DNA from 2 places in the Bacillus sp. PK6-025 genome. Region 2 is predicted to be linked to the other one. Evidence: riboswitches for the same ligand, from Rfam matches in the RefSeq annotation. Region 2 holds a riboswitch; the other holds the start of a gene.
The links. Region 2 has a riboswitch for glycine ahead of gcvT (glycine cleavage system aminomethyltransferase GcvT). Riboswitches for the same ligand answer to the same signal wherever they lie in the genome.
Positions count from the first base shown of each region.

Region 1 (15,940 bases), 1.6 Mb from region 2:
CAAAAATGGCAGCTATTTCACGAGGTAACCGAATATCACGGATAATCGAAATATGATCGCCGGTTGCAGAAGACGAAAGAGCCAACCATACATCTTCAACTGAAACGTCTGCAGCTCCAAATACCATTGCCATAAAAAACATACCAATAAACACTAGAATTCCTAAGATGAGTTTGAAGGCAAATGAGGTAAAAGATTGAGTTTTTCTTATCATAAAGCTCATCATTTTCCTTTCTTAGAATGGGAAAGGGGCTGCCCTTTGGCCAACCCCTTTCAATAGACCTCTGCTTTTCTAGTCTTAGTTTCCTAGAAACGCTTTTTTAAAGAATGCTAGTTGTTTTTCAAGTGTGATTGGGTCAGTGAATGATGCGCCTTCACCTTGCATTTCAATGACATGTCCATTTTTGACAGCTGGAATGTTCTTGTATGTGTCTGTTTCTTGGAAAGATGTATTCGCATCAGAGTACTTACTTAAAATGACATAATCTCCCGCATATTTTGGAAGCACTTCAGCTGATAACGTATAATACCCTGCTTTTAATGCGTCTTTCTTTACTTTTTCAGGCATATTTAGTTTCATCGTTTGATATAAGATTTCTGTACCGCGCGCCCAGTTATTACCGTAAACATAAAGATCTTTCCCATATGCTTCAATAACAGATACAGTTGAATCCTTGCCGATTTTTGTGCGAATATCTTCTCCGATTTCTTCTGCCCGCTGTTTAAAGTCGTCAACCCATGCTCGGGCTTCTTTTTCTTTGTTTAGTAGCTTGCCAATTTCCACGTGCTGAGTTAAATAATCTACTTTACCCCATGTATAAGTAACAGTAGGAGCGATCTCATTTAATTTGTCTAAATTTTTTACCGTTGATAACGCGATGATTAAATCTGGCTCTAATTCAATAATTTTTTCTAGGTCATCTTCTGAAACTTCTTGAACATCTTTTAACTTTTCTTTAAAGGTTGGATTGTTTTTAGACCAAGTGTCTACACCGACAACGTTGACTCCTAAATCTAACACATTTCCGGTATACCCTGAAAGCATAACAACTCTTTGCGGATCGGCTGGAACTTCGATTGGTCCTGTTTCCGCTTGGTATGTAATCGTTTTAGATTCTTTTTTTGCTGAGCCGCTATCCTTTGTTGCTGACTCTTCATTGCCGCATGCACTAATCATAAGCGTCAGCAGTAGCATAAACGGGATTAATAGTTTCTTCATGCTCATTTTCACCTCTTAATAAATTGTAAGTAACACACTTCGGTTTATTTGTTCTCGGGCCAATTTGAAAGACTTCCCGCAGTACTCGCCTCTTCACAAGCCCAGCCTTCACGACTTCGCCGTCTTTAATGCAATGATATAATCCGAAAAAAACGAGCAGCTCGATGTAAATCATGTCCGTCTCCCGTACAAGAGCCATAGCAATTCAAACACATTGGCGCTGACCTCAGGATATGGTTGTTCCTTTTTATCTGGAATCGTTACACAGAGATTTTTTACAATTAAACGTCCTCCAGAGCCAGTATTTAATTCTTCAGTAAATAGCTGTATGAACAGCAGAATGAAAATAAATAAACGATAATGATTATCAATATCAACAATAAATATATATTTCATTTTTCAATATGTCAATGTAAAAATTGTGTCCTTATCATAGTACCCTCATGAAAGTGAAAACTTTTAGAAAGAAAAAATTAATTATGATGAAAACAAGTTTAATAACTTATCATTGATAATCAATTACGAATGATGTTTGGGAGTGAACGGTGATGAATCAACAGGATGATATTCAACCTTTTATAGCGGGTTAAGAGAGATGAAGCTAATTGAATATTGGCCGAAACTTGGCGGGGAAATCCTTGTTTATTTGTAGAAAATAATTTGGGATGTTAATGGATTGACCGTTGATCCAACAGTGGGGTATTGAATGAAAAAATAGAATTGATACTCATTTTTTCTAAGTGCGACGTCAGGTCAAAATCATTATACAAGGAGGGCTTTTGAAAGGAAAGTCGGTCGTCTGTATTTCGACTATGAAAGGCCCTGAGAAGTACCCTTTGTTTCTGTTGAATAACAGTCACAAAGTGTTGATGAAAAGAGCGGTGTTTCACTTTATAGGAATCAAGAAAATGCGGTTAGACATATACCCGGCGCTGGCGAGATTGTTGTTCAGTGTGATAAGGATCGTGACAACGTCATCTTCACGGTTCGAGATACTTGGCAGGGACTCTCCCCGGAGGAGCTTCGCCGTGTATTTGAGCCCTTGTATCGCGGGGAAGCATCAAGAAGCCGGTCGACCGGAGGAGCCGGGGTGGGGTTGACGATTTCACAAAGGATCATGAGACGGCACGGAGGCGATCTGACGGCGGGAAATGATCCTGAAGGAGGCGCGCTGCTGGAAGGATGGCTTCCCTTGGAAAGAGAAAAGCTATGCTGAAAACTCAGCAATAGCTTTTTTGATAGATTAGTTGCGAATCAGGTAATCAAACGCCCCTAATGCGGTATTTGCCCTCGATCCCATCGAAATAATGATTTGGTTGTACGGGCCGTCTGTGCAGTCGCCGGCCGCGAATAAGCCGGGGGTGCTTGTTTGCCGCGTTTATCGACTGCGATTTCGCCGATGCGGTTGCACTCGACTGATCCGTCTAACCACTCTGTGTTTGGCACGAGACCGATTTTGACGAAGACAGCTTGGAGTTCAACGTGTTGTTCTTCGCCTGTTTCACGATCCATGTAAGTGATGCCGTTTACGTTTAGGTCACCTGTAATTTCTTTCATTTGTACATGTTTCACTACAGTCGCGTTTGACAGGCTGTAGAGGCGTTTTTGCAGGACTTCCTCTGCTTTCAGCTCCGGTGCGAACTCAAGAACAGTGACATGGTTGACGATGCCTGCGAGATCAATCGCCGCTTACTTATCTATGAACGAGCAGAAAAGCAGACCTTGTTAGCAATTTGCTGTACGAAGTGGAAAACCGTCAAAAAGAGCCCAGAGAATGATCCCTGAACTCCACATTTCCTCACTTCATATACCGATACTCCCGCAATCTCTCCAAAATAGCTACTTCCTTCAAGAGTTCCTCACCAACATTCGTTTCCTTTACTTTCTTCCGCTCAAGCTCTTTATCCACTAATCGCTTCACCGTTAAGACATCAGTTCCGGTGCTCAGCACTTCCGCCTTGGAATTAAAGTGTTTATGGGCGACGAGCTGCATGCCGTAGGAGTTGTATAACAGCGTGTAGCCGGCGATACCTGTTGTCGATTGGTAGGCTTTGGAGAAGCCGCCGTCGATGACGATCATTTTTCCGTTTGCTTTGATCGGATCTTCTCCTTCGATTTCTTTTACCGGTGTATGGCCGTTGATGATATGGCCATGATCCGGGTTGAGGCCGAATTCTTTCAGGATGTTTCGGCAGGTTGCCTCGTCTTCACGCAAATAGTAATACGGGTTTTTCTTCTCTTTATGTGTTTCCTTCTCTTTAATGAAATACCGCTCAAAGGTCGTCATAGCGCGTTTTCCAAAAAGGGAGGAGTGCTCGCCTGTCCATAAATACCAGACCATATCTGTCGCCAGATCATCGGTTTCTTCCGGGTGGGCAAACGCTTCCCGCAAGAATCGTTCAAATACATCAAGCAGCTCACGGCCCGCATACGGTTTATCCTCAATCATCATCGTTTCCATATTGCCGTTTTCATCAACTGGAATACAGCCGTGAATCAACAGGTTGCCGTTATATTTTAAATAAAGGCTGCCTTTTTTCATCATAAAATTCATATGGCGGCCCAGCTTTTCGGAATGCTGGACAGAGAATAGCAGCTTGTCTATGACTTCTGCTTCTTCTTCTAATAGCTGATCTGGCTGCTCCGGATTCACTGTCGCAAAGCAGGTGTTTTCCAGCTGATATGTTTTTCCGTGCAGCGTGATTTCGTTTTTGTCGTAATCTATTTTCTCTAATAACAGCCGCTCTTCCATATTAAAGTTCGGCCGTCTCTTGATAATCGGGCTTTCAAGCTTGAATTGGATCATCGCAATCGCTTGATGAATTTTTGTGATTTGCTTAATCTCATCTTCCGGTCTGTTTTCGTCTGCTTTCGGACGGAAAGATGGGTTATCATCGTAATATTTTTCGGCAAGGTTCAAGAGCGGTCTCAGATTGATGCCGTACACGTCTTCAATAATATCCAAGTTGTCATAGCGGGCACAGATGCGGATAATATTTGCCAGGCATACTTTAGAGCCTGAATAAGCGCCTATCCAAAGGACATCGTGATTTCCCCACTGAATATCGACTGAATGATAGTTGATTAGTTCTTCCATAATCTGATCCGGCTGCGGTCCGCGGTCGTAAATATCGCCGACAACATGCAGATGGTCGACAACCAATCGCTGCGTGCTATATGCAAGACCGGTGATCAGCTTATCAGCTTGGCCAAGCGCAATGATCTGATCTACGATTTTGGAGTAATACTGTTCTTTGTTGGCAGCTTCTTCTGTTTTATACAGCAGCTCCTCCGTAATATAAGCAAACTGAGAGGGCAGTGCTTTGCGTAATTTGGAGCGGGTATACTTGGAAGAGCAATAAGATACAAGCTTAATCATTCGATTAATCGTTTCTTTATACCAATCGTTTAACAATGCTTTCGTATCGTAATTATGTTTTATTAACTTCAGTTTGTCTTCCGGATAATACACTAATGCTGCTAATTCATCAATTTCTCTATCATAAATGACACCGCTGAAAATATCGCGTATCTTCTCTTTTACTCTTCCTGAACCATTCCGCAGCACGTGCTGGAATGCCTGGTATTCCCCGTGCAAATCACTGACAAAATGCTCGGTGCCTTTCGGCAGGTTCAGTATCGCTTTCAAATTAATGATTTCCGTTACCACTTTTGCTTCACAATCGTATTTTTGTGCGAGTAAATCTAAATATTTGGTTTCCAAAATCGTCCATCCCCTTTTTAGAATAGGAGCTGTCCCCCTATGTACGAGCATTTGCATGATAAGGTGATTTTAAAAGTATGACATTATTTTTAAATAATTGACCTTTATATGATAGTACCGCATAACTCCTTTTTGAGACAATCAAAACGAGGGAAAGAGGCGCTGAGATGAGCGGAGAGAAAGCTTGAGAAGGCTTCTTTAACATTAATCGGACACCGCATTTCAGCTTAGGAAGTAACCCGGCTTTGGCTTGGTCATTTTTCTATCGCAGGATTGTCTCGTTTTCAGAAATGAGAGGAATGAAAACTCAATACGTAGCAGGCCATGATTACTGTGGGTCGTACTTATAGCAGGGGAAGCTTCTGAAGAGACCGCGGAAGGGTTTTATAATCTTAAGCAGTATTTGTCGTGCTGATGATTGTCAGCGGCACAAATATGATTTGTTATTCTTATGACCACGAGATTGGAGGACATCCGGTCTCTTTGTTATGGGGCTTTTTATCATCGTCAAGAACTTGACCACCGAAGCGTTCAGCGGCAATCCCTGTGCGGATGCCTTTACAGGCAGGGTGGATAGCTGCATTTGCACCAGCCGTACCAGTAGTCGTCAATAAGGTTTACGGTAAAAAAATAACAGCACCTTCAAATTTGATGGAGAGGTGCTGTTTTGTTATTTGAATGCATGAATGGTTGTTGTTTTTGCTTTGTGCTGAATTTGCTTTTTTGCTCAACCAAGTTTTTCTTATCCGAATAAAGAAAAAGAATGATCAAATACGAAAAATGACTGAATTCCGGCACTTACGCTTTTTACTTTAATATTCTCCTTTAATGACAAAGTAGGAGCCCCTAATGGTTCCAGCTAATTTAGACTTCTGCCTAGCGAACTTAAACTTCCCTTCTAACTCCTTTGGTACCTCCATCCCCTCAGAAAGCTTAAACCCAACGGCCCGCTTTTTAGGATCATCAATCGTATACATGACGTTGACTGCAAGACCATCCTCATAAAAAACATAGGCAATTTTGATATTTTCCACTTGAAAACGCGACGTTTCTAAAGGTTTGGCCGCAAACTCAATATCACGTTCTTCTTTCAAAATTCGGTTCACATAATCAAGGGTCTCGCAGGACTCGCTGGCTGGTACAACCGTAAATTCATGCTTGTATTTGTTCATAAAGTAACGGGCTTCATTAGCACGTAAACCAGCAAGTGCTTCTGCTGCAGGTGAAGCTTCTAATCCAACCGTAGAGACATTTTTAAAATCAACGATATAGGACAATTCCAGCGCTCCTTTATCTTTTTATTTCTTAACAACAGGAATCCACATTTCACCGAATACTAAGCCGTTTCGCTGCCCCATCTCAACCGTTGCATTCGGCCCGCCAACATAGGCAAAATTCTTTGCTTCCGGCAAGACTTGACCGAAGGCAATGCCAGTAAGCTTATTACTCAACTCATCAGCCGTCTTCCCTTCCCCTTTAACAACCAGGTATTCCCCCTTAGGAAATTGGATAACTCTGGTTTCTCCTGCCACCGACGCCTCTGCCTCTGTCATCACGCCAGCATAATGCATCATCTTGTTGTTTACCGCTTCGTTCACGGCAAAAATATAGTCATTTGTAGCTATGGCTTTTAAAGTGTCAAGCCTTCCATCTTGTTTGACGGCCGCCCAAAAGTCTGCCTTTTCCTTATTTATGCCAGCAGAATCTGTGTAATCGCTCTCAAGCTCCGTTCCAATACCAAAAACGGTAAAGCTGTCTTTTTCCTCCAGCGTGTAATTTTTCATATTCAAAACCTTCCTTTTTTTAAAATAATCAAATGATTTGTCTTTTCACTTGATGCGTTTATAATAACCTTAAATCATGTCAAAAAATGATACTGTTTAGGAGGCCCCGATGAAAAAAGTTGAACGGATTAATATCATCATGCGGTATATCAACAACCGCGCCCACTTTACAATTTCTGAAATCATGCAGGAATTTCACATCTCTCGTTCGACAGCTATCAGGGATATCAGGGAAATTGAAGCTATGGGGATGCCGCTTGTTGCTGAAGTTGGAAGGAGCGGGGGTTATTTTGTCATGAACCACTCTGTCCTGCCTGCTGTTCGCTTTACCGATCATGAGATTAAAGCTCTTTTTATCGCTTTTATGGCTACAAGAAATCAACAACTCCCTTATCTAAAGAGCCGTCAGTCTTTAGCTGAAAAATTACTGGGCCTTATCTCAGAAAACCAGCAAGAGGCCCTGGTTTTTTTAAATCGAATCTTGCTTTTTGAAGGGACAAACCCCAATAATCCCGACCTGCTTGAGCTTTCAGATCTCCCCCATCCCATGTTAGAAAAACTCATCCAGCTCCTTCTTTTGGATAGCTATTTATTGATTACCATCAAAGAAGAGAAGGTAATAAAGACTTATCCCATTTATCTTCTGCACCTTTATCATGAAAAAGGCCTTTGGCTGATTGAAGGCTTTGACTTAAAGGATGAAAGGAGGAGGATTTTCCCTGTGGACAATCTTACCAATGTCAAACCATACGCTGTGAAAAAAAGAATAAGTAAGAAAAAGATTTTAGAGAAACTAGGTAAGCAGGAAGAAGTAATCAACCTTGTCCTTGAACTTGGTCCACAGGCGATTGCCCAATTCAAAAAATATCATCCTTTAAAAATTTCAATTTCCTATACGAATCCTTATCAAACCGCAGCCATTCTAAAGACTTTTATCAATGTGAATCATCCCGAAGAATTGTCCGAAATAACAAATTGGCTGCTTTTCCTAGGTGAAGATATCAAGGTCAGGGAAGTACCAGAAGAAGTATTAGAAGGTTTACAAGAGAGATTATGCTTATTCTGCCCATGAGCAGTGCCAGTTAAACCCCAATTTTCGAAAGGATTCCGTAATAGAAGCTGATTTATAAACCAGGTGAAAATATTGTCGCTAGTATAGGTGAGTTTAAGAATACTAGCGTTAACTATAAATAGAACCATTGACAAATCACTCAACCTCTATTAAAATTAAAAGTTATCCGATAGTAATTATCTCTATCGAAAAACTCAATACATGCAAGCTATGATTGCTGTGGGTCGCACTACAGCAGGAGCAGCTTCTGGAGAGACCGCGGAATTCTGCGGCGCCGAAGGGTTCACAATCTCAGGCAAAAGGACAGAAGAGTACCGAATATGTATTTGTCGTGCTGATGATTGTCAGCGGCACAAATATATTTTGATATTCTTATGACCGCGAGATTGGAGGACATCCAATCTCTTTTTTTATGGGCTTTTTTACTGCTCGTCGTTCACTAGAGAGGTAAGGAGGAGTTTGATGTGGAACAGCGGGAATTAAAGAGGGACTTATCCAATCGGCACGTACAGCTTATCGCTATTGGCGGGACGATTGGCACCGGGTTGTTTTTAGGCTCCGGTAAGGCGATTCAATTGGCGGGTCCTTCTATCATCTTTGCGTATTTCATTGTAGGTATTGCGCTTTTTTTCGTGATGCGGGCGCTGGGAGAATTGCTGTTATCTAAAGCGGGTTATCAATCGTTAACCGATATTGCCGAGGAGTATCTGGGGCCGCGTGCGGCGTTTGTCACCGGGTGGACCTATTGGTTTTGCTGGATTATGACGGCTATGGCGGATGTGATTGCCGTCGGTGTCTATGTGAAATATTGGTTTGATATTCCGCAGTGGGTCCCTGCACTTATCTGTTTACTCATTTTATTAGGGCTCAATCTGTTGACTGTCAAGCTTTTTGGAGAATTGGAATTTTGGTTCGCTTTAATAAAGGTGATCACGATTCTTGCGTTAATTGTCATCGGTGTTATTTTGCTGGTGATCGGGTTTAAGACGCATACAGGAACGGTTTCGGTTACCAACCTTTGGGCGCATGGCGGTTTGTTTCCAAACGGATTTTCAGGCTTTTTGCTTTCTTTCCAAATGGTGATCTTTGCATATGTCGGTGTGGAATTAGTAGGTGTATCGGCGGCGGAAACGTCGAACCCGAAAAAAAATATTCCATCGGCTATTAATAAAATTCCTTTACGGATTTTATTTTTCTACGTCGGCGCGCTTATCGTCTTATTATGTATTAACCCTTGGATGGAACTGAATGCAGCGGAAAGTCCTTTTGTGAAAACCTTCAGCTTAGTCGGCATCCCGCTTGCCGCGGGAATCATTAATTTTGTTGTATTAACGTCAGCCGCGTCTGCTTGTAACAGCGGGATGTTTTCAACAAGCCGGATTCTGTACAATTTAAGTAAAATGAAACAGGGCCCGGCCAATTTTGCGAAGCTGAATAAAAACCATGTGCCGAGTCACGCGTTATGGGTATCAACCATTGTCCTGTCAGCAGGAGCGCTATTAAGCAAACTGATACCGGAACAAGCCTTTGGGATCGTGACAACCATCAGCGCGATTTGTTTCATATGGGTGTGGGGTGTGATTCTTGTCAGCCATATTAGATACAGGAAAACCCGTCCGCACTTACACGCAGCATCAACATTCAAAGCGCCATTCGCGCCGTTTATCAATTATGTTGTCCTGGCGATGTTTGCGGTCATTCTCATGATTATGCTGTATGCGGATGCGACTCGCCCGGCCTTGCTGCTGACTCCTCTATGGTTTATTGTATTGTTTATTTTATTTTGGATGAAAAAAAACAGGACAAAAAGAACATGATGAGTCAAATTAAATCTCTTGAAAAAGACGGTGTACTGCATGCAGTATGCCGTCTTTATTTTTGATTAACCGTTTCCTTTTATAGGTTTATATTTAATGTAGACATGAGAACGAGAGGAATGGAGTCATGGAATACAATTCATACATGAATGGACAATCGCAATATCCCGCTTGGTCCTATCCGTACAATTTGATCATATGGAAAGCGTTTGTCGGCCATGATGTGAAGTCCCATTTATATGGGTTATAACATAAAAAAGCGCCATACTGCCGTTTAAGCAGCATAGCGCCTTTCGTGTTAGTTCCGGATCAAATAATCAAACGCCCCTAATGCGGCATTTGCCCCCGATCCCATTGAAATAATGATTTGGTTATATGGTCCGTCTGTGCAGTCGCCGGCAGCGAATAGGCCAGGGATGGTTGTTTCGCCGCGTTTGTCGACTGCGATTTCGCCGATGCGGTTGCGTTCGACGGTTTTAGGGAGCCATTCCGTGTTCGGCACAAGACCGATTTGGACGAAGACGCCTTGGAGCTCGACGTGTTTTTCTTCTCCTGTTTCACGGTCAACGTAAGTGATGCCGTTTACGTTTTCATCACCCGTGATTTCTTTTGTTTGGGCGTTTTTCACGACAGTCACGTTAGGGAGACTGTAGAGACGTTTTTGCAGAACTTCGTCTGCTTTCAGCTCCGGTGCGAACTCAAGAACAGTCACGTGGTTGACGATACCTGCAAGGTCAATCGCTGCTTCGATACCGGAGTTCCCGCCGCCGATGACGGCGACGTCTTTGCCTTCAAACAACGGTCCGTCACAGTGAGGGCAGTATGCGACACCTTTGTTTTTGAACTCTTGTTCGCCAGGTACGCCGATATTGCGCCAGCGTGCGCCAGTTGACAGAATGACGGTTTTGCTTTTCAGAACAGCGCCGTTTTCGAGTTCAAGATGGAAAAGATCTTTTTTCTCGAGACCTTTTGCGCGTTGCAGGTTCATGACGTCGATCTCGTAATCCTTCACGTGTTCTTCAAGGCTTGCCGCAAGCTTCGGCCCTTCGGTGCGCTTCACGCTGATGAAGTTCTCGATGCTCATCGTGTCAAGGACTTGGCCGCCGAAGCGTTCGGCAACGATTCCTGTGCGGATGCCTTTGCGCGCCGCATAGATTGCTGCGCTTGCACCGGCAGGTCCGCCTCCGACAACGAGTACATCGAACGGATCTTTATCAGAAAGCTCAGATGCATCTGTGCCGCTGCCCATTTTCGCAAGAATTTCTTCAAGCGTCATTCGGCCGCTTCCAAAGGATTCGCCGTTCAAGTATACGGTCGGCACAGCCATAATGTTTTTGCTTTCGACTTCTGACTTGTATGCCGCACCATCGATCATCGTGTGCGTGATGTTCGGGTTGAGCACGCTCATCATGTTCAATGCCTGCACAACGTCCGGGCAGTTGTGGCATGTGAGGCTGATATAAGATTCGAAGCGGTATTCGCCGCTGATGTTCTTGATTTGATCGATGATTTTTTGATCGACTTTCGGCGGTCGGCCGCTTACTTGCAAGAGTGCCAGCACCAAAGATGTGAATTCGTGACCGAGCGGAACTCCGGCGAATGTGACGCCTGTTTCTTCTCCGGCACGATTGACGCTGAAGCTTGGCGTTCTGTCGAGCTGCGCCTTTTCAACAGTGATTTTTGATGACATGGAAGCCAGCTCTTCTACAAGAGCCAGCATATCCTTAGAGACACTGTCATCGCCTGTACTGACTTTAAGGACGATGTCATTTTCAATCATCTGCATGTATTGGTTTAATTGTGCTTTGATATTTGCTTCAAGTACCAATTGAATGCACTCCTTAGATTTTGCCTACTAGGTCAAGGCTTGGTGTCAGTGTTTCAGAACCTTCTTCCCATTTAGCCGGGCAAACTTCGCCTGGGTTTTGGCGGACGTATTGAGCCGCTTTTACTTTGTTGATCAGGGTGCTTGCATCACGGCCGATACCGCCTGCGTTAATTTCAACAGCTTGGATCACACCGTCCGGATCGATGATGAATGTTCCGCGGTCAGCAAGACCTTCTTCTTCGTTCAGCACTTCAAAGTTGCGGGAGATCGTTTGAGACGGGTCGCCGATCATCGCGTAAGTGATTTTGCCGATTTTCTCAGAGCTATCATGCCATCCTTTATGTACGAAGTGAGTGTCTGTAGAAACAGAGTATACTTCGACACCAAGTTCTTTTAGGGCAGCATATTCGTTTTGAAGGTCTTCAAGCTCAGTCGGGCAAACAAATGAGAAATCTGCTGGATAGAAGCAGAAAATGCTCCATTGGCCTTTTAGATCTTCGTGTGTAACATCGATAAACTCACCGTTTTTGTAAGCTTTCGCTGCGAATGGTTGTACTTCTTTTCCGATTAGAGACATAATATCGTCCTCCTGAATGTAGTTTAAGAGAAATAAAAATTGTAAACTTTATTTCTCTGTAATTATTATAATTATATACAAATTATCAAGTAATAAATATTTTTTGTCAAGGGGAAAGCCCGTTAATTTTTTGTTAAGTATTTCAGCTAAAGAAAAGAGTTGGAGTTTCGTAACTTTCATATAGTATGATTGGCACAAATGGTAGAGTAGTGAGAATGAAGAGTCCTAATTGAAAACGAAAAGCCGTCGGAATGACGGCTTCTTTGGCTAAACTCCTTTATATGCGGAACGGTAAATCTCAGCAAGCTCCGAAACGAGCGGCAGCTTCGGATTGGCTGTCGTACACTGATCTTCAAAGGCGCGTTCGGCCATGAGATCCACTTTGCTTTCGAATGCGGCAGCATCCACGCCGTTTTGTTTAATGCTCATCGGAATTTTAAGCTCTTTGGCGAGCGAGATAATCTCCTGGATCAGGCTTTCAACGCCTTCTGCAGTTGTTTTTGCAGGCAGGCCGAGCGTTCTGGCAATCTCCGCGTAGCGCTGATCGGCTATGAAGTGGCTGTATTTAGGAAATGCCGTGAACTTTTTCGGCTTTTCTGCATTATAGCGGATCACGTGCGGCAGAAGGATGGCGTTTGCCCGTCCATGAGCGATGTGAAACTCCGCGCCAAGCTTATGGGCTAAGCTGTGGTTGATGCCAAGGAAGGCATTGGAAAACGCCATTCCGGCAATCGTTGATGCATTATGCACTTTTTCGCGGGCCAGCTCGTCGCTGCCGTTTTTGTATGCTCTAGGCAGGTATTCGAAGATCAGCTGGATGGCCTTCATGGCCAAGCCGTCTGTATAGTCGTTAGCCATGCACGATACGTATGATTCAATTGCGTGTGTTAATACGTCCATTCCTGTGTCAGCCGTAATATGTTTCGGCACGGTCATGACAAATTGCGGGTCAATGATCGCGACGTCCGGCGTTAATTCATAGTCGGCCAGCGGATACTTCGTATTCGTTTCTTTGTCTGTAATGACAGAGAATGACGTGACTTCAGAGCCTGTGCCTGATGTCGTCGGGATCGCGACGAATTTTGCTTTTTCGCCCAGTTTCGGGTATTTGACAATGCGCTTGCGGATGTCCAGGAATTTTTGCTTTAATCCAAAGAATTCAGCATCCGGGTGCTCATAGAACAACCACATTCCTTTTGCGGCATCCATTGCAGAACCTCCGCCGAGGGCGATGATGACATCCGGCTGGAATTTGGCCATCATGTCGACGCCGTTCATCACCGTTTCGATTGAAGGATCAGGCTCGACATCAGAAAAAATTTCACAATGAACGTAATCCGGGCGCCTTCTTAAGTAGTGTAGGACGCGGTCTACATATCCGAGTTTCACCATCCCCGGATCAGTCACAATCAACGCTTTTGAGATGTCAGGCATTTTCGCTAAATATTGGGTTGCGTGTTTTTCAAAATAGATTTTTGGAGGAACTTTAAACCACTGCATATTGACATTCCTTTTCGCCACTTTTTTCGTGTTGATTAAATGAACAGCTCCAACGTTTGACGAGACGGAGTTTCCGCCATATGTGCCGCATCCGAGTGTTAAAGAAGGCATATAGGCGTTGTAAATGTCGCCGATCGCCCCTTGTGACGACGGTGCATTGACGATGATCCGCCCGGCTTTCATCCGTAATCCGAATTCTTTAACGGCTTCTTGATCGTTCGTATGAATTACCGCCGAGTGGCCGGTTCCACCGAACGCGAGCATGTCTTCGGCGCGTTTTAATCCCTCTTGAATTCCGCTGACTTTGTAGCACGCTAAAACAGGGCTCAGTTTTTCCCTGGAAAGCGGGTAATCCGGACCTACGCCTTCTAATTCGGCGATGAGGATTTTTGTATCTTGAGGCACTTTGACACCGGCCATTTCAGCGATTTTGAATGCCGGCATGCCGACGATATCAGCGTTTACCGCGCAAGTATTTTCATTGATGACCAATTTCTCGACCTTTGATTTTTCGGTTTCATTTAAGAAATAGCAGTTGTTTCTTGTCATTTCGACTTTGACGTCTGAGTAGATGTCTTTGTCTATGATGACGGCCTGCTCTGATGCGCAAATCATGCCGTTGTCAAATGTTTTGGATAAGATCAGATCATTGACGGCTTGCTTCAGGTTGGCAGACTTCTCGATGTAGCACGGAACGTTTCCAGGTCCGACACCAAGGGCCGGTTTTCCGGAGCTGTACGCTGATTTCACCATGCCGGCGCCCCCTGTTGCGAGGATCAGGGAAACGTTCGGGTGGGTCATTAAGGCTTGAGTTGCATTCAGCGAAGGCGTTTCAATCCATTGGATACAGTTGTCTGGTGCTCCTGCTTTGACGGCTGCGTTCCGAAGGATTCTCGCCGCTTCGCGGCTGCATTTTTGGGCCGATGGATGGAAAGCAAACACGATAGGGTTTCTTGTTTTGATCGCTATCAGGGACTTGAACATTGTAGTGGAAGTAGGGTTGGTCACCGGCGTCACCCCGGCGATGACACCGACAGGCTCCGCGATTTCAATGACTCCGTCGTGTTCGTTTTCATTGATGATGCCCACTGTTTTATCGTATTTGATATGATGGTAGACATACTCTGTGGCAAACATGTTTTTAATGATTTTATCTTCATAAACGCCGCGCTTCGTTTCTTCGACGGCAAGTTTGGCGAGAGGCATGTGCTGATCAAGGCCGGCAAGCGCCATCTGTTTGACGATCTCATCAATCTGCTCCTGATCAAAGCTGCGGAATTCTTCCAATGCCTTTAGGCCTTTTTCGACTAGCTGATCAACCATGGTTGAGGCATTTTGCTTTTGTTTCATTTCCTTTTCTTCGATTGCCATTGTAAACCCTCCAGTGAATGAATAGGAATTTGATTACAACAGGATGTTCAGGGATGAATGATGCGGACATTGTTTGTGAAACATTTCACAAGTGGAGTTAAAAAATTTTATCCCTGAAGCGGATATCTGGTTTATTTTGGTATCAGTCCTCCTTTTCTGTGGCTGAATTTATCATATCACGAATTTGAAGTATGAGTTTGTGAAATGTTGAACAAAGTATGAAATCAACAGAAACTAAGAAAATCCTGTTTAATGGTGCATTTTTCATCTCTTACATAAATAGATTTCCTTTACTTTCCTTTCTAACCCCCGATAATATAAATATATGGAAAACGTGGCTAGTAGGCATCGAAGGAGTTGGTTAAATTGGCAATGACAATACCCGAATCAATACGAAGTTCAGCAACAGTGGGAGAACGGATTTTGTTTCGTACATTGAAAAACTATTTGCCTGATGATTATATTGTGTACTATGAACCTGAAATTCAAGGTGTCTGTCCTGATTTTGTTATTATAGGGCCGGATATGGGCTTGCTTGTGCTTGAAGTAAAGGATTATACGAAAAATTCGTTTTATAGGTTCACAAAAGATGACTGGCAGATTCGAAATGCGAGCGGCGACATGTGCAGTGTGAAGAATCCGTTAAGACAAGCAAGAGAGTATGCTTTTAAAATAGCTGATGTACTCCAAAAGGATAAGAGTTTAATTCAAACGGAGGGTAAGTATCAATTTAAACTGAAATTTCCTTATGGATATGGCGTTGTATTTACCAGATTAAATGAAATTCAATTGTTGGAAAAGCAAGTTTATCAAATAATAGATCCAGAGTTTATCTTGACTCGAGATCAAATTGATCCTGATCATGTAAACTTTTCAGAAGAATTGTTGATAGAAAAGCTGTTTCAAATGTTTCATGTGCAATTTCAAATGAAAACCTCTCTTACATATGAAGACATTAATACTATTCGATATTATCTTTTTCCGGAAGTGCGCATTGGAGCGGAGTTTGAACAATCTGTTCCATACCGTGACCAGCTTCTTTTATCGT
Region 1 covers NZ_CP096509.1:4,304,624-4,320,563, reverse strand. The annotation lists gene M1D67_RS22005 (FecCD family ABC transporter permease) at 1-214, opposite strand, end outside; gene M1D67_RS22000 (iron-hydroxamate ABC transporter substrate-binding protein) at 299-1,219, opposite strand; partial or broken gene M1D67_RS21995 (iron-enterobactin transporter ATP-binding protein) at 1,170-1,395, opposite strand; partial or broken gene M1D67_RS21990 (thioredoxin reductase) at 1,785-1,991, shown strand; partial or broken gene M1D67_RS21985 (NAD(P)H-dependent oxidoreductase) at 1,990-2,133, shown strand; partial or broken gene M1D67_RS21980 (sensor histidine kinase) at 2,124-2,435, shown strand; partial or broken gene M1D67_RS21975 (FAD-dependent oxidoreductase) at 2,463-2,908, opposite strand; gene fbp (fructose-1,6-bisphosphatase) at 3,018-4,943, opposite strand; partial or broken gene M1D67_RS21965 (hypothetical protein) at 5,450-5,542, opposite strand; gene M1D67_RS21960 (hypothetical protein) at 5,756-6,220, opposite strand; gene M1D67_RS21955 (GyrI-like domain-containing protein) at 6,242-6,727, opposite strand; gene M1D67_RS21950 (helix-turn-helix transcriptional regulator) at 6,837-7,799, shown strand; glycine riboswitch at 8,037-8,116, shown strand; gene M1D67_RS21945 (amino acid permease) at 8,264-9,616, shown strand; gene M1D67_RS21940 (hypothetical protein) at 9,744-9,866, shown strand; gene ahpF (alkyl hydroperoxide reductase subunit F) at 9,915-11,444, opposite strand; gene ahpC (alkyl hydroperoxide reductase subunit C) at 11,458-12,021, opposite strand; gene adhE (bifunctional acetaldehyde-CoA/alcohol dehydrogenase) at 12,289-14,892, opposite strand; gene M1D67_RS21920 (3'-5' exonuclease) at 15,259-15,940, shown strand, end outside.
Region 1: it holds a riboswitch for glycine, as region 2 does, so the genes downstream of both, M1D67_RS21945 (amino acid permease) here and gcvT (glycine cleavage system aminomethyltransferase GcvT) in region 2, are expected to answer to the same signal.

Region 2 (15,940 bases):
TGCAGCTTCTTCCGCTTTTTTGCCTTCCTGAACGGCAAGCATGACTTCTCCCATATCATCCTCTGTCCAGCTGAATTGGCTGAGCAGCTTGTGTGCGCCCGGATGATCGTCCTTGAATCCTTTGCGCGTAACAGTATGGATTTCTTCGGCATCGCCGTAAGAACCTTTTGGATCTTTCAAATATTTGAGATCGTATTTTGCAAACATCCAATGCGGTGTCCAACCCGTAATAATGATCGGATCTTTTTTATCGTAAGCTTTTTTCAATGCGGCTGTCATCGCTGAGCTTGAGCCTGATGTTACAGCCCACTTGCTGAGATCGTAATCCTTGAGCGCCTTGTCCGTTGCATTCATAATGCCCGCTCCAGGATCAATGCCGGTAATTTTATAACTGACTTGATCGCCTACAGACGCGTTTTCATTATTATTGCTGCTTCCGCAGGCAGCCAGACCCAATGTCAGTACTGCTGCAGTGCCGATTCCCGCTATCTTTTTCCACATTATGCATTCCCCCTGCTTTTTTTCAATTTTATATTTTGTGTAACCCGGTCAAGTACGATCGCAATAATAACAATCGCAAGCCCGGTTTCTACACCAGTACCCGTTTGCAGCTGGGTAACAGCCCGGTAAACTTCTTCTCCAAGTCCAGGCGCACCTACCATGGATGCAATAACGACCATTGACAACGCAAGCATGATGCTTTGATTGATACCGGCCAGAATGGTTTTCGTCGCAAGCGGCAGCTGCACTTTAAAGAGCCGCTGGCTTGTCGTTGAACCAAATGCTTCTGTAGCTTCAATCAGATCTTCCGGCACCTGCTGAATTCCTAAGATTGTCATCCGGATTGTCGGAGGCATCGCAAAGATAACGGAAGCGACAACACCCGGCACAACCCCAATATTGAAAAAGAAGATGGCCGGAAGCAAATAAACGAATGCCGGCATCGTCTGCATTAAGTCAAGAATGGGCGTAACGATTCTCCGAACCGTTTTCTTTTGGGAGCCCCAGATTCCGACCGGAATGCCGATAATGACAGAAATCAGAACGGATGTGACGACAAGCGCCAATGTCTGGAGCATGGCGTCCCAATATCCTAAATAATCAATGATAAAAAATCCGATTAAAGTAAACAGCGCAATGCCTCTTTTGCTGATCAGCCAGACGAGCGCGGCAAAGATAACGGTCAAAATAACCGGCGGAACAAAACCCAGGCCTTGGACAATCGCATCAACAAACGATTCCACTCCGCTGGCAATTCCGTTAAATACCCCGCCGAACGACACCGTCAGCCAGTCAACAAACTGATCGATCCAATCGGCTAAAGGAATGCGGGGAAGCGATGATAAAGTAAACATTATCTCACCTCCTGAACAACAGTTTCATGAGCTGGTTCATGATCTGAATGTGCATTAATATACCGGTCATTTCCGGCAAGCGCTCCGATTAACGCGCCTTTGACGATGATCCCTTTCATCCGCTGTTTTTCATCGACGACAGCAATCGGGATGCTGGCATCAGAGACCAATTCAAAAATATCCGTCAGGACCGCATTCTCTTCCACGGTTGTAATGTCTCTCGAGATGACGCTCTCCAGCGTCTGGCTTTTTTCGGCTGCTTTTTTAGCTGTTTCAGCATCAACAGAACCAAGAAGCCTATTGTGTTTGTCAACGGCATAAATCGAGGAAATCCCGAGGTTTTTCATCAGCGTCAGAGCGACGCGCGGCCCTTTGTCTGCGCGTACGGTTTCAGCGCGTTTCATAATATGACCGGCTGTCAGCACTTTAGACAAGTCGACATCTTCAACGAATTTTTCAACATATTCATTTGACGGGTTCATTAAGATCTCTTCCGGCGTACCGATTTGAACGATGTTTCCGTCTTTCATCAATGCGATTCGATCGCCGATTCTCAGCGCTTCATCAAGATCATGGGTAATGAAAATAATCGTTTTGCCTACTGATTCATGCAAATCGAGGAGTTCATCCTGCATATCTTTGCGAATCAGCGGGTCAAGCGCGCTGAACGCTTCGTCCATCAGCAGAATGTCCGGATCATTCGTCAATGCGCGGGCAAGCCCGACGCGCTGCTGCATCCCGCCGCTCAGCTGATCCGGATATTGCTGTTCATATCCTTCAAGACCGACAAGCTTTAATGATTCCATAGCTCTTATCCGGCGTTTACTTTTATCGACTTTTTGCAGTTCCAATCCGTACTCTGTGTTTTCAAGAATCGTTTTGTGCGGAAACAGAGCGAACTTTTGAAAGACCATGCTGATTTTTTTCCGGCGGATTTCCCGAAGCTGGTCTTTAGACATATTTGTTATCATGTCACCATCTATGTACACATGTCCTGCAGTCGGTTCAATCAGCCGGTTTAAAAGCCGCACCAAGGTTGATTTACCGCTCCCTGATAGACCCATGATGACAAATATCTCACCTTCATACACGCTAAAATCCGCTTGGTTCACCCCGACGGTCGCCCCGGTTTCTTTCAGAATTTCTTTTTTGGTTTTGCCATCGGCAAGCAGCTGCGTTGCTTTCTTTGTATTTTTCCCAAAAACTTTAGACACTTTTTCTACTTTTATCTTGATTGGCTTTTCGTCTGAATTCATATTTCTCCTCCCGTATGAAGCAATCTAATATACCGTAACATTTATGTAACATATGAGACAAACGGCATATTCACTGTCATTTTGTATCAAACCTTCATATTCATCGTTGTCACTCTCTACCCTTGTGAATCCTTTTAAATACTCCATAATCCTCTTCTTTTAAGGCAAATTAAACCATTATATTTGATAAAAACATTGAAACTATCACGTTTTACAATGTAATTTTTATTTTTAATTTTAAATTTGATGAATTTACTATTTAATACGAGAGAAATCCTTATCATTCAGTACATAAACCGTTTACATAAAGATGTTTTTTTTACAAAAAAACCGGCGAAATCGATCCGCCGGCTTCTTATCATTTTTCATAACGCAGCACGGGCTTCCGCGCAGCTTTTGTTTCATCCATGCGTTTCACAACGGTTGAATGCGGTGCTTCCTGAACGACTTCAGGCGTTTCCTCCGCTTCTTTTGCAATCTGGATCATCGTATCGATAAACGCATCGAGCGTTTCTTTAGACTCTGTTTCTGTCGGTTCAATCATGATGCATTCCTCGACATTGAGCGGGAAATAGATAGTCGGCGGATGGAAGCCGAAGTCCAAAAGCCGCTTTGCGATGTCAAGCGTCCTGACTCCCAGCTTTTTCTGGCGCCTTCCCGACAGCACAAATTCGTGCTTACAGTGCCGGTCAAACGGCAGATCGTAGTATGGAGCAAGCTTTCTCATCATATAATTCGCATTTAAAACGGCGTTTTCCGTTACTTCTTTGAGCCCGTCCGGCCCCATTGAACGAATGTACGTATAAGCTCTCACATTGATGCCGAAGTTTCCGTAGTAAGGTTTCACCCTGCCGATCGAATGCGGACGGTCATGGTCAAAGGTATAACGGCCATCTTTTTTCACCAGCACCGGCTTCGGCAAATACGGAATCAATTCCTTCTTGACGCCGACAGGGCCTGATCCAGGTCCTCCGCCTCCATGCGGTCCTGTAAAGGTTTTGTGAAGGTTCAAATGGACGACGTCAAATCCCATGTCACCCGGCCTTGCTTTGCTGAGAACGGCGTTCAGGTTCGCTCCGTCATAGTACAGCTTTCCTCCGGCTTTATGGACGATTTCAGCCATTTCTAAAATATTTTCTTCAAAAAGGCCGAGCGTATTTGGATTAGTCAGCATTAACGCGGCTGTTTCTTCATCTACGACACGCTTTAAATCTTCGAGATCAACAAGACCGTCGTCATTCGATTTGACGGTGACCGTTTCAAATCCGGCAACAGTCGCAGACGCCGGGTTTGTACCGTGGGCCGAATCAGGTACAATGACCTTCGTCCTTTTATGATCGCCGTTTGCCTCATGGAACGCGCGGATCATCATCAGCCCGGTCCACTCGCCGTGCGCACCCGCAGCCGGCTGAAGAGTGACCTCATCCATCCCCGTGATCTCTTCCAAATGCTCGCTCAAGTCGTACAAGAGCTCCAGCGCACCCTGCACGGTCCGTTCATCCTGGAGCGGATGGATCGCAGAAAGTCCTGGGATTCTCGCGATTTTTTCGTTAATCTTCGGGTTGTACTTCATCGTGCATGAACCGAGCGGATAAAAGCCCGAATCCACTCCGTGGTTGCGCCTCGATAAAGCCGTATAATGGCGCATAATATCAAGCTCAGACACTTCGGGGAGATCTGCCGGTTCATCTCTGAGATACGCTTCGTCAAGGACGTCTGTCACATCTGTTTCAGGGACGTCAAGCTCAGGAAGGCTGTAGCCGACCCGCCCTTCTTTTGATACTTCAAAAATAAGCGATTGATCCTGATTATTCATGGCGATCCCCCAATTCATTCATGAGTGTATCGATTTCCTCTCTTGTTCTGAGCTCTGTCACGGCGATCAGCATGTGCTGTTTTAAATCCCGATATGAAGCGCCGAGATCGTAGCCTCCGATAATATTTTTCTCAAGCAGGCGTTCATTCGCTTTTTCGACAGGTTCATTGAGCCTGACGACAAACTCATTGAACATCGGCCCGTCAAACACGACTTCAAGACCGGCCCGTTTAGCTGCTTCTTTTGCGTAAGCCGCTTTTTGCAGGTTCTGCCATGCGATTTCCTTGACGCCTTTTTTGCCGAGCGCCGTCATGGCGACTGATGCGGCAAGCGCATTGAGCGCCTGGTTGGAGCATATATTTGATGTTGCTTTATCCCGTCTGATATGCTGCTCGCGCGCCTGCAAGGTGAGAACGAATCCCCTTTTCCCGTTTTCATCTTCCGTCTGACCGACGAGACGGCCAGGCACTTTTCTCATCAATTTTTTCGTGACGGCAAAGAATCCACAGTGCGGCCCGCCGAAAGCGGCCGGTATTCCGAACGGCTGGGCATCCCCGACAACGATGTCAGCTCCCAGTGCCCCGGGCGGTGTTAAAAGCCCGAGAGCCAGCGGATTGGCGGACACGATGAACATGCTTTTCCCTTTATGGGCGATCGGTTCAATGTCTTTCAGCGGCTCAATTCGCCCGAAAAAGTTAGGGTATTGGACGATCACTGCTGCTGTATCTTCGCAGACGGCTTCATCAAGAGCCGCAAGATCTGTTGTTCCGTTTTTGGCAGGGACTTCTACCACGTCGATGTACTGTCCTTTCGCATACGTTACTAAAACCTCGCGCGATTCGGGATGGACGGTTTCCGAAACGACGATTTTTTTCTTTTTTGTATGTCCTGAAGCAAGCATTGCCGCTTCGGCTAATGCCGTTCCCCCGTCATACATCGACGAGTTGCTGATATCCATGCCCGTCAGCTCGCAAATCATCGTTTGAAATTCAAAGATCGCCTGGAGCTCCCCTTGAGAAATTTCAGGCTGATACGGTGTATAAGCCGTGTAAAATTCCGACCGCGAAATCACGTGGTCCACGATGACGGGCTGGTAATGATCGTATACGCCCGCTCCCAAAAAAGAGGCGTGCATCACTGTATCTTTATTTTTAGCCGCGAGTTTCGTCAGCTCTTTTGTGAGCTCAGTCTCGGACTTTGCCTTTTTAATTTGGTATTCCCCTTTAAATTTGACGCTTTCGGGTATATCGGAGAATAGCTCTTCGATCTTCTCGACTCCAATTGCCTCAAGCATTTCTTTTTTATCCTGATCTGTAGCTGGCAGGTAACGGTGCTTCATCTTCAGTCTCCTTTCACGGCCTTGGCAAACTTACGGCTGCCGTTTGTAAAATGGGGTTTTCACGATTTTGGCTTTCAAGCGCTTATTTCTGATTTCCACTTCAACGACGGTGTCGAGGGCGCAGGCTTCTTTTTTCAGCAATGCGAGGCCGACGTTTTTCTTTAAGGTCGGCGACTGTGTGCCGGTTGTCACCTCGCCTGCTTGTTCGCCTTGATAATAGACGGCGTAGCCGTGCCTTGGAATGCCTTTATCGATCATTTCAAGGCCGACGAGCTTTCTGTCCGCTCCATGTTCCTTTTGGCTTGCCAGGACGGCTTTTCCGAAGAAGTCCGAGGCTTTGTTTGTTTTGACGGCGAATCCGATGCCGGCTTCGATCGGTGTAATATCTTTTGAGAGCTCTTGTCCGTACAGCGGCAGCTTCGCTTCAAACCTCAGCGTATCTCTGGCCCCGAGGCCGCACGGCACTAATCCCGAATCCTTGCCCGTTTCAAGAAGCAGCTTCCAAATGTAGGCTGCATCTTCACTCCGGCAGTAAATCTCAAAGCCGTCCTCTCCCGTGTATCCCGTTCTGGACACAAGCGCCTGCACGCTGCCAATCGCCGCATCATCCCTGAACGTAAACGGCTTTAACCCGGCAAGATCGCTATCTGCGACCTGTTTTAAAATCGATTCGGCCTTCGGTCCTTGAAGGGCAAGCAGCGCAATCTCGCCAGACACGTTTCGAACCGAAACGTCTCCTTCTTGGTGCTTGTTCATCCAATCGACGTCTTTGTCGATATTGGCTGCGTTAATGACGAGCATGTAGACATTGGCCGCTTTTTTATAGACGAGGAGATCGTCGATCGTTCCGCCGTCTTCATAGCACATGGCCGTATACTGGGCACCGCCTTCTTTCAGTGTCGAAACATCGTTTGTCAACAGTTTTTGCAAAAACGGAAGGCTGTCTGTTCCTGTGATTTCGACCTCCCCCATGTGTGAGACGTCAAAAAGCCCCGCTTTCGTCCTGACGGCTTCATGCTCCTCTTTAATTGAAGAAAATTGAACAGGCAGTTCCCAGCCGCCAAAATCAATCGTTTTTCCGCCATATTCCTTATAAAGGTCAAATAAAGGCGTTCGTTTAAGCATTCTGCTTCCCCCTTCGCTTTTCAAACTAAAAACAAGTTTGCCAATCATCAGAAAACAAGAAAGATTCCAACATCACCTGGATGGTTCCGCCGCTTTGGACGGCACAAAAAAGGACAGAGAAGCCCCTTTGTCAGTTCTGAGGCTCTCTGTCCTGGCACCTGAAAGTTTACTTTGCATCAAAAGCAAAGATGTCCCCTTTGGTGGTTTGTTAAAACATCATATGATACAAACTCTCTCCAGAGTTGCGTCAAGCAAGAGTTCTTTTGCCTGAGAGATTCACTGTTTCCCCAGCTTGCTCCTTCGGCGCCGCTTTAAGGTTTCCCGCTATCGGTCTCTCCCCTTGCTGTCATTCGCTCATATTCATTTCTTTTCATGGACATACTATATAAAGCTTATGATTTTTTTACTGATGATCTACAAATATCCTACCATCATCACAACAATTGGGCAACAGGAAAAATCATTAACAATTTATTATTTTAAAATAAGAATGTTCGTGTTTTGTTTATTTGTTAGTAAAATCCGTTTTTTTCACGCAAGATTTTCTTTTAAAAAAGAACATTTGAATCTCAGAAGAGAAAGGCGGCATTAGTGATGAGACCAGACATTCATTTCGACAACGAGTGGCCGGAACAGTTCAAAAAGCACCTTGATGAAGACGGACCATGGGCGAATTGGGAGCTTTACAAGCTTTCCTGTGAAGTGCAGAAAAGGCTTGCGATTCCGACGTTTGAAGGCTTGCAGGCCCCTTATCACCTCCCAGGCTTCACCCCGCTTCCCCATCAGCTCGAAGTCGCCCGGAAGGTAGTCGAGCAGATGAACGGAAAAGCCATCTTGGCGGATGAAGTGGGCCTCGGCAAAACGGTCGAGGCTGGGCTGATATTAAAAGAATACATGATTCGCGGGCTGGCCAAGAAAATCTTAATCCTCGTCCCCGCCTCGCTCGTCTCGCAATGGGTGAAGGAACTGCGGGAAAAGTTTTTAATTCCGGCCGTGGAACAGAAAAAAAGCTATGTCTGGGAGCAGTGCGATGTTGTCGTCTCCTCCCTTGACACGGCAAAGCGGTCGCCGCACAGGGAGACGGTTTTGTCGATCCAGTATGATGTGGTGATTATTGATGAAGCTCACAAACTGAAAAACAATAAAACAAAAAATTACGAGTTTGTCCGCAGCTTAAAGAAAAAATATTGCCTGATGCTGACGGCGACGCCCATCCAAAACAAGATCGACGAAATATTTAATCTCGTTTCCCTGCTAAAACCCGGACACTTGGGAAATGAAAGCAACTTCAACAAAGATTATACAAAACAGATCAATTCAGCTGAAGCGCATGAACGCTTAAAGTCCCTTATCAATAAAGTCATGATCAGAAACAGACGGCATGATACCGGCATCACCTGGACGAAGCGCCATGTCGAAACCGTGCCCATTTCCTTTTCTCCTACAGAACAGGCTTTGTATGACGAGATTAAAAAGCTGAAGACAAGTCATCAGCATTCATCAAGCATGTTCTCAATCATGACATTGGAGCGCGAATGCTGTTCAAGCAGAGAAGCTGTCTATATGACGCTGAAAAACATGCTTGACCGAAAGGATCGCGAAGCGCCGGTGATCTCCGAACCTGTCATCCACCATTTGATCGAAAAGGTCAACGAGGTCGCGCAAAATTCAAAAGCGCTGAAAGTTGTTGAGCTCATTCAAGAACTCGATGACAAAGTCATCATCTTTACTGAATACAGGGCGACGCAGATTTATCTGCAATGGTTCCTCCAGCAGAACGGCATCAGTTCTGTACCGTTCAGAGGCGGATTTAAAAGAGGAAAGAAAGACTGGATGAAAGATTTGTTCAGGGGCAAAGTTCAAGTTCTGATCGCGACTGAAGCAGGCGGTGAAGGGATCAACCTTCAATTTTGCAATAAAATCATCAACTATGACCTTCCGTGGAACCCGATGCGTCTCGAACAAAGGATCGGCCGGATTCACCGGCTCGGCCAGGAACGCGATGTTTACATTTACAACATGGCAACAAAGCATACCGTAGAAGAGCATATTTTAAAACTTCTCTATGAAAAGATCCATTTGTTCGAAAAAGTCGTCGGAGACTTGGATGATATTTTAACAAAAATCGAGGTCGGCAATTTTGAAGACCACCTTCATGACATTCTCTTTTACTCCGCGACAGACGAGGAAATGAAGATTAAAATGGAAAACTTAACCTCTTTCATTTCATACGGAAATGAAGCCGTTTCAAACCAAGAACAGATCGGAGGCTAAAATCAAATGCGTCAGGAAGAAATATACCTGTTTTTAGAACGCTTTTTCATCGCAAACGGCTGCACGATCACCGACAAAAGTTCAGGCCACATGACTGTGCAGCTGACGGTTGAAGTCGATAAACAGATTATGAACAGGCCGTTTTACTGGCACTGGCTCGAAAAGACGGGCGGAGAACCTAATCCGATGAAAATCACGCTGATCACGAATGAAGACGAGGCCCCTTCCGATATCGAAGGTGAGTTTATTCATTTTGGATCACCAAGACTTTTTCAAATTTTCCAGGCCGTGCAAAAAAAACGGCAAATTTATTCGCCTTTATGAGAAAATCCGTTCTGATGGAGCCCATATTTCCCTGGAACCGTGGCTCGGCATGAATGTGACGATCTCGTACCAATCCGACATGAAAAAAGATAAGCTTTTGTCTCTCGGCCTTCACTTAATCAGCGGTCAGCTGGTCGAATCGTTTCAAGAACAAATGGAGGCCCGCGATCTCTCTTCACAGATCTCTGACTACTGCTACACGATGTCGCCGTTGATTAAGCCGGAAAGCGGCATTAAACGGCTTGAGCGCTATATCGAACAGGCGGCCAGAAGCGAGCCGCTTGATTGGGCTGAAGCTTCCCTGAAACGCTGGAATAACGACCTGTCACTTTTAAACCAATTTTACGAGGATACTGAAGAAAAACCGGAGGAATACGAAATTGAGAAAAAGGCTCTCCAAACGCTTTACGAGCCTAAAATCGATATTAAAGTTCAAAACGGGGGATTATTTTATTTGCACAAAAAAAATTCAGGATAATTTTTCCGATTCGACAACATTCTTGTTTTTATTCAGTGAGCTGGACTTATAATAGAACTAAAGAGATAGGAGGAACTTTCGTAACACCATTTGGACAAGCTTGGTAAAGTGTTGAGTCTCGGGGTTTATCTTTGTTTATCACAACACGGTTGTCTGAAATACATAATGAAGTATTTTGGGGGGGAAATGTATGAATAAAGATAAAAATGAGAAAGAAGAATTGGATGAGGAGTGGACAGAACTGATTAAACACGCTCTTGAACAAGGCATTAGTCCAGACGATATACGTATTTTTCTCAATTTGGGTAAGAAGTCTTCAAAACCTTCCGCATCAATTGAAAGAAGTCATTCAATAAATCCTTTCTGAATGTGCTATAATATCGAAAGGAAGGTGATGACATTGATTGGCCAGCGTATTAAACAATATCGAAAAGAAAAAGGCTACTCACTATCTGAACTAGCTGAAAAGGCTGGGGTAGCGAAGTCTTATTTAAGTTCAATAGAAAGAAACTTGCAAACAAACCCCTCCATTCAATTTCTAGAAAAAGTCTCCGCTGTTCTGGACGTCTCGGTTCATACCCTGCTCAATGAGAAAGATGAAACCGAATACGATGGTCAATTAGATAGTGAATGGGAAAATCTAGTTCGTGACGCTATGGCATCAGGGGTTTCTAAAAAACAATTTCGAGAATTTTTAGATTATCAAAAGTGGAAGAAAAGACAGGAAAAGGAGTAAGGGAAACATATCTTACTCCCTTTGGCATTTTTTACGCTGAATAAGCCGATTCCTCATGAACATAAAAAAACGGATCATACAGATCCGTTTTTTAAATTGCACCATTATTTATCTTCACTGTGCGCTCTTTCGTTCTCTTTTACATAACCTTTTTCATCGGCATGTTTTTTGCCGTCGATTGTCAAGCCGTTCCATTGAGTACCTTCGAATGAGAAGTCAAGCTGCACAGAATCTCCTTGATATTTGTTCTGTACCATTCTGCCGCTGGCGTCTGTTGTTTTGTCATTGACGAACTCAATCACCAATTGAACTTTGTCAAAGTCATATGGATCTTTCGGAATGCCGTCGTATTCAGGCGCCGTTTTTCCGTTGATTGTCGCTACATTGATTTTGCCATTGTCATGCAGGAACTCTGGCTCGATTGCTTTCTTCACTTTTTCGTACGCGGCCTTATCTTTTTTCGCGGACATATTGTACAGATCATAAAGGTTGGCTTCATCTAAAATGATGTTTTTAGGATAGCCGTTTCCGCCTTCAACTCCGACAGTCAGAACGCTGACTTTAAATTGTTTCAGGAAGTCTTCCGCTGTGCTTTTTCCGCCGTTTTTCGCGTTTCCGTCAACGAAATTGCTGTAGCCAACCTGCATCAGCACTTCTTTAATCGCAAGTGATCCGTCATTTTTGAATTCGAAATCTTTAGTGAATTTGTCGCCAGGTTTTAAGTTGGACAAGTTCACTCTTGCAGATGTATCTTTCGCATTCAGGTCAAGCGTACCTGCTGCATAAGTTGCTTGAGTTGTTTCGATGTCGTTAAACGCAGCCCAAGTTCCTCCTCCTACTAATGCCAGTCCAAGCGCAGCAGACGCAACGCCTAATCCGAGTTTTTTCTTTGTACCCATTGATAACTCCTCCTTTTATAATAAGAAAATCTGTATATATGGAGACCTGAATGTTCAGGTGACCAACGAAGATTACATGGAAACTGATTGATCTTTCCCGGCGGCTTCAATTGCCTTAGTTTTTTGGTCAATCTCTCTTAAAGCCGCGGATACAGTAATCACTGCATAAAGAATCAACAAGAGTCCCGGCACGATCAGCAATATGGCTGTGCCGATCGGTTTACTTGCAAAATCCAGAAAATACCCGGCATACGGAACCGTAATGCCCGAATACTTAGCGACAACATTTTCCGCCAGCACCGGATCGGAATCAGGGTTTTGGTTATTGTCACCCTTTGTTTTAAACATGAGGTTTGATTTATTTTTTGTTATACCGATAATTCGGTGGGTAACCATGGTGTTTTCGTCTTGCATGAATGTAATGACATCTCCCTTTTTCAAAGACCCGGGATTTTCAATCTTTTGAACGGCTATCACAGAACCTGTTTTAAACTCCGGCTCCATCGAACCGGATAAAACCGTTTTCAATTGATAGCCGAAGAGCTGCGGCTCTCCGCCGGACGACTTTGTCGAAATCACGACGATGACCGCGGCGATGATGAGTGTGAAAATAATCACATATAAGATATTGCTGACCCATTTGATCACATGTTTCATGACGCTTCCCCGCTTTCTAATGAATTTTCTTCTTTTCTATTTTCTTTATCTACGGATTCACTGCTCTTTGGTGTTTTCTCTATGTCCTGTTCAGACTTTTCCCGTGTTTCTGTCTGTTCTGTTTGCTTCGGCTTTTCTGATGCTTTTTTAGGCGGCTTCGGTGTTTCTTCTTTACAGTCTTGAAGCTTCATCACATTTGACCAAATAAAAGGTTTGCCCTTTTTCACATCGGGATGGCCTTCAGGCTTAATCAATTTAAATGCGTAGAGCCCTCCTTTTGCCGCCCGCTTTGACTCTATCCGGTAGATGTTCTTTTCGGCTTCTTTTTTGAACGCGCCTTTATCGATCACAGTCCCGTCCTCTAACGGTTTTTTGGCATTACCGAGTTTATGCAGCTCCCACTTCCATTCAGAGTCGGCGATTTGGCTGCCGCGGTTTTTATATTCTGCAAACAATGTCAGCGGTGCACAGACCGTTCCTTTCGTCTTTGTCTGTTTTTGAAGCTTCAAATTGCTCCCGTCCCACTGTTTCCCATCTTGAGGAAATGAAGAGGCCGCTTTCATTGTCATGCTGTATGTTTCCACATCGTGAAATGATGCGTTTGTATGCTGTGACAGCTGACTCCCCAATCCAATTAAAAGATAAATGATCAGCAGCGTTTGAAAAACGATGATGTTTTTTCCGGCTCTTTTTCGGGATCTCCTAGTTCGAGATAATCGGATCATGACTACCCTCCTAGCGAGTATGTAATGGCTTTTTTCGCTCGTTCGTTTTAAAGAACTTGATAGTTAGAGTATAAAGAACAAATGTGCCATTTGAAAACTATCAAAATAGTCGATTAAGTTCGTTTTACAGAACGTTTTCGTTTAATTCCTCAAAAAATCTCTCAAATTCTCATCTTTTTGAAAAGTTTGAAGTTCTTTATAAAGTACATAATTTCTTCTTCATTTTTGTATAAACACTGTTGACAAGGAAAAAATAGGATAGAAAGGATGATGCCCCGTGCTGAAAAATGCTATGTTATGCTCTTTTTTACTGCTTGCAAGCATTGGGCCGCTCAATGCCCATGCGGCAGCTTACGAAACAGCCCGCATGTCTAAGTGGGAAGAAAAAGCGGTTGAGGAAGCAAAAAAGAGGTATCCGGAAGCAGAAGTGCGTCTCACGAAAAAAGTATGGGATCGAAAGCGGGCGGATGAAGCGGTCAAACAATACCATGTCACATTGAGTGAAGGAAATAAAAATTTCGGAGTATTTGTTACAATTTCATTTGAACCTGCGACACACAAAATCAACAAAGTCGTCGTTGTAGAAGAATATAAATAAGCCGCTTTGCAGTAGAAAGCGGCTTGTCTTTATTTATGCCTTTTAAAAAACATGATACAGCCAAGAGGAAGAATGCCGAACCATTGATATATCCTGGACGGCGGCTTTGATTCTTTACGTTTTTCTTTCATTTCTTTTCTTTCCTGCTTAGGCGTGTCCATATATTTTACGAGCTGTTCCGTCATATATTTAACATAATCGTTCGTTTTCATCACATCACCTCTTGGGGAGTTCTGTCAGTTGAAGTGTTGTCATACGAATCTTTTTTTATACATTCTTCATGATTCCGACACACAATTTTTAATATTCTTTCCACTGTGTGATTTTCTTAGTGCTCAAATCATATTGAAATTCAGCGCTCGTTCCTGTGCCGGAAGCTGTCGTTACCTCTATCTTCACTCGCTTGAGCCGCTGATGAGCCGGATTGACAGTATACGATATCAAGCCATGCTGTTTTTGAATTTTCTCTTTTGTCTCTTCGTGAATATGAGACAAGGCATGGAGCATTCCATTTTGGAGAAGGTTTTGCTGAATATGAAATTCTTTTGTTTGCTGTGCAAACATTCGTTGATTCGTTAATAAAACGGCTGAATGACCCGCGCAGAGCATGCAAATCACAGCTGTGAAAACAGCAGCCGGATAAATGAATCCTTTTGAATTTTTCACGTGATCACCTTTTACATATGATAGAGCGGAATGGACTTACGGTATGACTTGCCGCTTAAACTTGTCGCTTCAAGGATCAGCAGATGATCTTCAATCACAAACCTCATGTGTTTGACATGTTGCAAAAGCGGCACATGACCTTTTCCATTGACTCTTTTTCGGATAACTGTCTGATATTTCTCATAGCGAACGGCGGCACCTTGGCGATTTGTCATTTCCAATGACTGATGATCGTCGCCCGCTCTTATATCAACCGAGTTCCTGCACTCCTTCAATATTTGCTCGGCAGTAATCGTCCATTCGCGCGGGTGAATATCCGCACCGTTTCTTTCCGGGGATAAAAACAGATGAAATATCGAGGCCATCGTTCCTGCAATGAACATATACACCATTAAGGAAACCAGTACATTAAGAAGGGTAAATCCCTTTTGACCGCAAAATGGTGAAGCAACGCCTTTGACTGTCTCTTTTTTTAATGGAGATGCATACTTCATAATCATCTCCCTGCTCCTTCCATTCAATAAAGTAAGATGTGTTTCGGTAAAGCACAGTTTCTTTAGGCTGAAACCGTCCGGTCAGTGTGTAGCGGCTGATCTTTTCATCCAATATGCGATATGCCTCTTCTTCTTTTTCAGATGCCCCGCGCTGCAAAGACAGCTGATGAACCATAGGAATCAATAACATGGTGATCATGACCCAAATGCCGAATGCGGAAACAGCTTCAACTGTTGTAAAGCCTCTATTTTTTTTGCACATTAATCTTTCCGCTTCCTAAATAGATCGTCAGTGCAAAAGAGGCGTGCTGTGTATCGATCACGATTTTTCCCCCTTGATTCGGAACTCCGCTTGGGTTAAAAGTAAGAGTTCGTTTGAGCGTCGCTTTTTTGAACGCAATATGGCAACTGTATGTCCTGACCAGCTTAGGCGATGAGCCTTCGTCCGCGTGCTTAATAATATAGCGGCAGCCGGCAAAGTCAAACTGCACCTTAACCGTCGCATGGCGGACGAGAGCTGTCTGCTGTGCGTAAAGCAGATCCTCTTCAAGCTGTGAGACAAAGTGCTGAACAACTCTTTTTTCATAAACGGGAGGCAGTGCGGCAAAGAGAAGAGAGAGCATAATGGAACCGATCATCAATACAGTTAGGCTTTCCAAAAGCGTAAATCCTTTTTGATTCATAACCGTCAATCAGCCTGTGCTTTGCCGTTTGAAATTTTAATTGCTTTCCCATTCGGGCACTTTAAGTTCTTCTTCACGTAACCTTCAGATTCAAGGTCCGCCCTACTCGGCGTTTTCCCGTCATGATCCATTTGATAAGCCGTGATTTGCGCTTGAACCATATTAATTAACCCTTCGCATCCTTTCTTTTGAATACTTTGATTATGCTTGGTCACATTCGGTATGGTGATCAACAGCAGGATGGAGATGACGAGCATGACGACTAACATTTCTATCAGTGTAAATCCCTTTTCATTCACAGTTCCGTCCTCCTTATAACTGGTTCATCATTTGATACATTGGCAAAAGCATAGACAAATAAAGAATTAATATCATCGCCGCTGTTAGCCCGTAAATCAATGGCTGGATCAAACCTGTCCATTTTTCTGCTTTCCGTTCAAGCCGTTCAATCAAAAATTGACTGTATGAATACAGCTCTCTGTATAAGTGTCCGTTTAATTGGCCGTGAGCAACAG
Region 2 covers NZ_CP096509.1:2,694,587-2,710,526, forward strand. The annotation lists gene M1D67_RS13725 (glycine betaine ABC transporter substrate-binding protein) at 1-501, opposite strand, end outside; gene opuAB (glycine/proline betaine ABC transporter permease subunit OpuAB) at 501-1,355, opposite strand; gene opuAA (glycine/proline betaine ABC transporter ATP-binding protein OpuAA) at 1,355-2,611, opposite strand; gene gcvPB (aminomethyl-transferring glycine dehydrogenase subunit GcvPB) at 2,970-4,427, opposite strand; gene gcvPA (aminomethyl-transferring glycine dehydrogenase subunit GcvPA) at 4,420-5,766, opposite strand; gene gcvT (glycine cleavage system aminomethyltransferase GcvT) at 5,797-6,891, opposite strand; glycine riboswitch at 7,137-7,241, opposite strand; gene M1D67_RS13755 (DEAD/DEAH box helicase) at 7,486-9,165, shown strand; partial or broken gene M1D67_RS13760 (YqhG family protein) at 9,172-9,967, shown strand; gene sinI (anti-repressor SinI) at 10,158-10,334, shown strand; gene sinR (transcriptional regulator SinR) at 10,368-10,703, shown strand; gene tasA (biofilm matrix protein TasA) at 10,808-11,602, opposite strand; gene sipW (signal peptidase I SipW) at 11,675-12,259, opposite strand; gene tapA (amyloid fiber anchoring/assembly protein TapA) at 12,256-12,984, opposite strand; gene M1D67_RS13790 (YqzG/YhdC family protein) at 13,262-13,582, shown strand; gene M1D67_RS13795 (YqzE family protein) at 13,612-13,794, opposite strand; gene comGG (competence type IV pilus minor pilin ComGG) at 13,883-14,248, opposite strand; gene comGF (competence type IV pilus minor pilin ComGF) at 14,260-14,748, opposite strand; gene comGE (competence type IV pilus minor pilin ComGE) at 14,657-15,004, opposite strand; gene comGD (competence type IV pilus minor pilin ComGD) at 14,988-15,425, opposite strand; gene comGC (competence type IV pilus major pilin ComGC) at 15,431-15,724, opposite strand; gene comGB (competence type IV pilus assembly protein ComGB) at 15,738-15,940, opposite strand, start outside.